DNA from 2 places in the Sphingobacterium sp. UDSM-2020 genome. Region 2 is predicted to be linked to the other one. Evidence: riboswitches for the same ligand, from Rfam matches in the RefSeq annotation. Region 2 holds a riboswitch; the other holds the start of a gene.
The links. A riboswitch is a leader RNA that binds a small molecule or an ion and turns the genes downstream of it on or off. The one in region 2 is predicted to bind thiamine pyrophosphate.
Positions count from the first base shown of each region.

Region 1: another riboswitch for thiamine pyrophosphate. It lies ahead of JAZ75_RS05280 (TonB-dependent receptor); the one in region 2 lies ahead of thiM (hydroxyethylthiazole kinase).

Region 1 is NZ_CP066166.1:1,213,445-1,217,387, reverse strand. It holds gene JAZ75_RS05280 (TonB-dependent receptor) at 88-2,508, opposite strand; TPP riboswitch at 2,569-2,694, opposite strand; gene JAZ75_RS05275 (amidohydrolase family protein) at 3,325-3,943, shown strand, end outside.
Region 2 is NZ_CP066166.1:5,132,449-5,136,391, reverse strand. It holds gene JAZ75_RS21700 (SusC/RagA family TonB-linked outer membrane protein) at 1-1,552, opposite strand, end outside; TPP riboswitch at 2,326-2,418, shown strand; gene thiM (hydroxyethylthiazole kinase) at 2,481-3,278, shown strand; gene thiE (thiamine phosphate synthase) at 3,275-3,913, shown strand; gene thiD (bifunctional hydroxymethylpyrimidine kinase/phosphomethylpyrimidine kinase) at 3,910-3,943, shown strand, end outside.

The DNA.
Region 1 (3,943 bases), 2.2 Mb from region 2:
GATTAAGTATTGTTGACGTCATGGATCTTGAAAATGCTGTAAAACAACTTGCGCCTTAAAATAATGTTGAAGGCGCAAGTTGTTTTATTAGAATTTTACGTTTAGGCTTAACATAAAATTTGTTGTAGCCTGTGGATAGTAAAAATTAAAATATTTTCGAGATGTACCGTCCATATAACCCCAAGTATATCCGTTGGTTTGATATTTTTCATTTAGGATATTGTTGACAGTAAGTCCAAGGTCTATATTTTTCAAACCTAATATGGAGAAATTATAAATAGCTCTAATATTGTTTACAAATGAAGGGTCTATACTTCTTACTTTGGCTGAACTATTGTCCAGATATTGTCTTGAAATATATTTTGATAATAGTGCAATTTCTACTGAACGAAGAGGGCGATAAGTGAACTCGCTTGATAAAATAGTTGCCGGAGAAAGTGCAATATCTGTTTTTTTAATGAATTCTCCACTCGTTTCATCCGTGTAATTTTTGATTTTGTTCTGACTTAGTCCCGCTGTTGCTTTCCAACCAAAGTACGCTGAAATTTTCCATGCGGCATCTACTTCTAAGCCTATTCTATAGCTATTTGGGATATTCATTCTCAATGGAGAACCTACATTATTAAGTGCTCCGGTCGGAATAAGTTGATCTTTATAGAACATACCATAAAAGTTCGTACCGATGTTAAATGTTTCATTATTGAAGCGGTAGCCAGCTTCGATATCTTGCATTTTCTCTGGTTTGGGATTGTTTCCTTTTAGATCAACAAAGTCATTTCTGACAGGTTCTTTACTAGCATAGGCATATGAGGCGTATAAATTTGAATTTTCATTGATGAGGTAAGTAATTCCTAATTTTGGATTTACAAAATTGAATTTTCTTTTAAAATCCATTCCTTTGATTTTATCGTCATCACCTTTTACTTGGTAATTAATATTACGATACTGTATATCCGCAAATAATAACCATTTTTCGAATGTAAAGTCTGCTTTCAGAAATGTGCTGATGTCATCTTTTTTAGCATCATTGAGATAGTATTTATCCCCTAAGTTGCTGGCGGAAGCATATTTTGCCCAGATTATTTCACCGTAATGATCTCCCTTATATTGATTTGCAGCTCCACCCCATGTCAATTTTATTGCCTGTGAAGGATTATAGTTGAAGGAAAAGGTAGTCCCATAGAAGTAATTATCTAACCATCTTCTCCTTACCAAATCGGTTTGTTTGATGGTATCGGTTCCTGAAATGACTGGTGGTAAATTGTATTTTGAAAAGTCGTCTTCAGGTCGGAATTCTTCGTAATAGCCTGCACCTCTGGTGTAATGTAATGCCGCATTAAAAATTAGTTTTTCATTGATAAAATTGGTGTAATGTAACTGGTGATGTGTTTGCGTGTAGTTGTCTGTTTGGTTTTTATATAGGTATTTGTTGTAAGTGCGACCAGAATTTAGTAGATTTTCTGTTTCTAGCTGTGTATAGCCATCATTGACGGCATAATCTTTCATCCCCTCTACATCATTATTTAATCTTGGCTCTGGTGTTCCGTACCAAGATTGATATGTTTTTTCCTTGCCAGAGAATACAATGGCCTTTAAAATATGTTTGTCACTATAATAACCTCCATCTACATAAAAAGACTTTAAATCGGAAGATGCTCGGTCGATATAGCCATCGCTCAAGATACGTGAGAGACGAACATTAAAGGCAAATTTATTATTTAGTAGTCCTGAACCTACTTTCAAAGTATTTTTCCAAGAATTATAAGAACCGAAAGAGTTGTTGAATTCTACGTACGGCTCTTTTTCGAGTGTATTGGATTGTATGTTTAGTGATGCCCCGAATGATCCCGCCCCGTTTGTAGAAGTTCCAATTCCTCTTTGAATCTGGATACTCTCGGTAGAGGATGCAAAATCGGGAAGATTGACGAAGAATGAGCCCATACTTTCCGCGTCATTCAACGGAATTCCATTCAATGTTACATTTATGCGGGCATTATCAGATCCTCTTATTTTCATATTAGTATATCCTATACCTGCTCCTGCGTCCGATCCTATGACGACAGATGGTGTTTGATCTAGTAGGTATGGAATATCTTGTCCGAAATTGTTTTTAGCGATATCTTGTTTGCTAATATTTTTATAGGTTGTAGAAGAGTTGTTTTTGGCACGTGTTGCCATGACCAGGACTTCTTCTGTTTTTATAGCACGTGGTTTTAGAAAGATTTCAAGATCAGTATTTTGTACCAGATCAATCTGCTTCTTTTCTGTACTATAGCCTATGTAAGAGATTGTTATGGCGTATTGTCCATCAGGTAATCCTGAAAACTTTGAAGTGCCATTTCGATCAGTTGTTAAATTCTTACTCTGATTTTTTGTCAGAACGATACTTGCGCCCTGTAACGATTTTTTTGTTTCATTGTCTAACACTTTGATGGATAAAGCGTTTTGAGCTGATACGGATAATGTTATTCCTAGAAATAGCACTGTGCTGATTAAATTTTTAATCATGTTTTTTAATTGAATTTTGAGTTAAACAAACTATTGCTAGGGGTTACAACAGTTTTTCACTTATTTAACTAACCTTTTCCCTCCGCCAGCATTATCTGGATCAGGTGCACAACACATAAATGTATTGTTGGGTATAATCTCAGCCTTTATTCGTGTTCGTAGAACAAGGCACCCCTTATTGATAATGCGAAGGTATTAAATAAAATCTGTACTAAAAATATAATGTAAAAATGGATGTTGAGGAATTGAGTTTTGGAATATCAATTTGTTTTGCTCGTAAAAATAAGTGGAATAGATTTTCGTTTATAGGATTGTATTATGATGAATGTTGTGTTGCTTTATCTTTAGCTTCTTTCGGATTTTAAAGTAGCTGTATTGATCCAGTTTCTTTTTTTAATAACTAAAAGGATGTCCATTTATAATTCCATGATTTATCGATGCTTCACTGACATAACGTCATTGAATCGCTACAAAAATGAATAAAATTGTGGTTTTTAGATAATATATTGGCTGAATTTAAACTTATTCCCTACCTTCAAAAAATATGCTAAAATTCAAACTTTTAGCTCATGTTAATTATTTTTAGCAACAAGGGAGTTTTTATTAAGGTTTAAATTTATGTTACATTCTTATAAGTTAATTTATCTAAAAGTCTTTGATTTTTATCACGATTAAATAATTAAACTAATTGTGTAAATTTGTTTTTTTTAATGGTAATATTTTTTTTACTAAATTTTGGCACGAATTTTAACGTTAATAACCACAGTTCCTTTGCGTTGACCTGAATGCTAAGTAACTATTAAAGTTTTTATAATAATGAAATATTTTAGCGCTACCTATATCTTACCAATTACATCTTTACCTATTAAAGATGGAGTGGTAAAAGTTAATGATGATGGTGAAATCCTTGGGATTTATGAAAGTAAAGACGTAGAATTGAGCGGCCAGCATATTGAAAAATTTGAAGGAGTTATTGTTCCTGGATTTATTAATGCGCATTGTCACTTAGAATTGTCCCATATGAAGGGTACGATTCCGCAAAAAACTGGATTACCAGCTTTTCTTTCTTCGGTTATGACAAGTCGTGGCACTTCTTTAAAAGTGATTGATAAAGCGATGGCTGCTGCTGATGAAGAAATGTACAATAATGGTATTGTGGCAGTTGGAGATCACGTGAATTCTGATAACACATCTAACATTAAGGAGTCTAGTAAGATTCTTTACCACACTTTTGTTGAAGTCTTCGGAGTAGAGCCGGATGAAGCTGATGGTCGATTGCAGGAGGCTAAGGATTTGATTCATGAATTTGATCCAGCACATTCTTCAATTACACCACATGCTCCTTATTCTTGTTCGAAAATACTTCTGAAGAAATTTAAAAAAGCGGTTTCTGATGTTAATATTATCAGTATTCATAATCAAGAGAGTGATGAAG
Region 2 (3,943 bases):
CTCCGTTGAAACCTTCTTCCTGTCCTCGATTTTTCATTTGACGGTTAGTATTAAAAAGATTCGCTGTGAAATTACTCTCCCACATCAACCAATCTGTAAAATTAACACGAGCATTAAATGTTCCTCTAAAATTATCTTCTATTTGTTGTTGTTTTTGTTCATAAAGCGTAAACAGAAGACTTGCTTTACCGGTAGGATCATCTTGCGTGACACCTCCATTTATAGCATCTTTATAATTATCTTTCCAATAATTAAGGTCATAAGAACGTGGCATACCATATGATAAACCGTACATTACGTTGTTATTCATATTCCAACGTTCACCCCCATATTGTGGGTTGAAACTTTGACTATTGACATATGTGGCACCTGCATCGAGAATAATCGATTTACCCATACGATGTGTAGCTCTCAAATTAAAATTATTTCTCGTGAGCTTGTTATTGGGCGCCACTCCTGTAGAATTGGTATTGGAATATGACATCCTAAACGTAGTTTGTTCATTTCCGCCTTGAAGTGATAGGTTGGAATTATTATATCTTCCTGTACGGAATAGATCTAATGGATTGTTATTCGTTTGAAAAGGAACGAGTCTACCATCAATATCTTTGACTGTTCTACCATCAAATTTTGGACCGAAACTATACCCATAATTTGTTGTTGGAATTTGTTCATAGCCATCTGTTCCAGCCACATATACTGCATTTGGATTAGATCCAGGACCATATTTGTCTTGCATATCCGCAGTAGCATATGGTTTATCAAAGCCCTGAGTATGTGTAAAACCAATACCAAATCCTCTTTGTGAATATCCTTTTTTTGTTGTGATTAGAATAACCCCACCAGCTGCACGACTTCCATACAATGCTGTAACTGAGCCTCCATTTAGAACTGAGATTGTTGCTATATCGTCTGGACTAATATTCTTAAGCACATTACCAAAATCCTGATCTCCACCACGATTAGGAAGCACAACTTCTTCATCCATAATAATCCCATCGACAACCACCAAAGGAGTATTACCATATTGGTTTAATGATCCCGCTCCCCTGATCTGAAATCTTGGAGTCGATTGTGGTCCTCCAGTGCCGACATTAACCTGTAAACCAGGAACCATTCCTTGTAGTGCGGCAATAGGATTAATCGCATTCGTTCGACGGATTTCGTCACCACTGATTTGTGTCATTGCATAACCCAATTGACGTTTCTCACGCGACTCACCAAAGCCTGTTACCACAACTTCGTCCAAAGATGCAGAAGTTTCTTTTAAACTCACTTTCAAACTATTATTACTACCAATAGTAATTTCCTCACTTTGATATCCGATCATCGAAATACGAAGCTTTTCTCCCTGATTAGCAGAGATAGAAAATGTTCCATCATGTGAAGTTTGTGCAGCTCGATTTGAGCCGATAACTGTAATTGTCACTCCCGCTATAGGGCCCTTTTCATTAGAAATTGTGCCCTTTATGGTTTGCTGGGCAAACAAGGAGGTTGCACTAAATAGCGTGCATAACGCAATTCCTGTGGTTCTTTTTAAAAATACATGCATAAAAAAATAGGTAAAATAAAATTGTTTAGTTGGTATTATTCTGATAATTTTTTCTTTGGTTAGTGTGTTTTTTATTGACTTTATGTTTTTATTAGCTAGTTTGAATAGTTAAATTATCGTTGACATAAATTAACAAGATTATTAGATCTTAAATTAATAGAATGCGTAATAATGTTTGATTAGCACTTAACAATCAGAAAAAATCTTAAAAGAGAAATATTATTTAAAATAAAATCTTTATGAAATTATTTTCTTTTTGTTAAGAATAGGCATTGCAAATATAAAATAAAACATAAAGATTAAAACACTTTTTAAAAAAAAAATAAAAGTTTTTTACCCTAATTTTATACTTTATTATCATCTTTTTATTAGTCTCCTAGGTGAGATACAAATAGTATATTTCAATGGTTATACATTTTGAATAATATTATTTTAAAAAATATTGATATTCTGGTTGAAAGAGATTCTAATCGATGAGATCAAATAACTCAATAATTAGATATGTATTTTTTCTTCTGTTGCTGTAATTAATATATTCAAAATAGTTTGTTGATAGCTCTTTCATCTTACTTATTTGCATCTTTATAGTATGAATAAATTAACCCATCTACCTCAAAACAAGTGGAAAAAATTAGCCAGCTTAGTTAAAACAACTGTTTGATAGGAATTGATGTTGTTTTATTATGGTGTCAATCTTGTATTAAAATACATCCTGTGGTTATCAATATAAACTTTCATAGCTATAAGAATGAATGTTAATATTTTATATCTTTGTTATGCTTTAGGGGTATTCTAAAAAGAATTGAGAGAGTCCCTTTGAACCTGATACGGCTAATACCGACGTAGGGAAAAGCAATACAGTACACCTGTGCTGTTTTGTATGTGGTTTTTTCCTAAAGCATTCGATTTTTTATTAAATGAAATGAACATGGAAAAAACACTTTGGAAGTATATCCAACAAGTAAGAGCGCAATCGCCACTCGTACATAATATCAGTAATTTTGTGGTCATGAATAATACTGCCAATGCCTTGTTGTCTGTTGGTGCTTCACCCATTATGGCGCATGCTAAATCTGAAGTAGTCGAGATGGTGACAATCAGCGATTCACTTGTTATTAACATAGGAACATTAGACGAAGTTTGGTCCGAATCTATGTTATTGGCCGCAAATACTGCTTCTCATTTAGGAAAACCTTGGGTTTTAGATCCTGTTGGAGCGGGGGCGACATCTTATCGCGATCATATTCTAAAAGAATTGCTTCGTGAAAAACCCACTGTCATAAGAGGTAATGCATCTGAAATTATCGCACTAAACAAAACTAATCTTATAAAGACGAAAGGAGTGGATAGTACTTCTCAAAGTGGTGAAGCAGTTTTGGCAGCATTGGATCTTCATCAACAATATGGTTCCATTGTTTGTATTTCTGGTGAAACAGATATCGTGATTTCTGGGAGTCAGGAGATTCATCTAAAAAATGGACATCTTTTGATGACAAAAGTAACCGGTTTAGGTTGTTCTGCAACTGCGCTTATTGGCGCATTTATGGCTGTAATCACCAATAAAACAGAGGCTGTAACTGCTGCAATGGCTCTAATCGGAGTAGCGGGGGAGTTAGCTGAGAAGGAAAGTAATGGGCCGGGTAGTTTGCAAGTTAAACTTCTTGATAAACTATATAATATCACTGAGGCTGAATTTAATAATACATTAAAATTTGGCATATTATGAATTTAGATACATCTTTTCCTTATCAGCTATACCTCGTAATTTCAGAGCAGGATTGCCGTGGGAAAAATTTCCTTCACGTAGCAGAGAAAGCAATTCTGGGTGGTGTCGATGTCATACAGCTTAGAGAAAAAAATCTAACATCTGAACTATACTTAGCAAAAGCTAAACAATTGAAAGAGATTACTGATAAATACACAATTCCGCTAATCATCAATGATAATCTTGAAGTGGCCCAAAAAGTAGGTGCGGATGGTATTCACGTTGGTAATCGTGATATTTCTCCTCGTGGTATTAGAGAAGTCTGGTATAGCCCAAGACCTCTAGTCGGTTATTCTATTGAAAATCTTGAACAGTTAAAAAATGAGCAAATTCCATTATCCGATTACCTGGGTATCAGCCCTGTATTTAATACTGAAACGAAAAAAGACACTATCACAGAATGGGGTTTAAAGGGTATTGTAGAGATTCGGCAACGTACAGACAAACCGCTGGTTGCTATCGGCAATATTCACATACAAAATGCTCGTCGTGTTATACAAGCAGGTGCCGATTGTTTAGCTGTAGTATCTGCTATATGTGGAAGTGAAGATCCAGAAAAAGCAGCTTATGAACTTAAAAATGAAATTTTGAAATGAAAAAATACCGTTATCCAAGTACGCTGACGA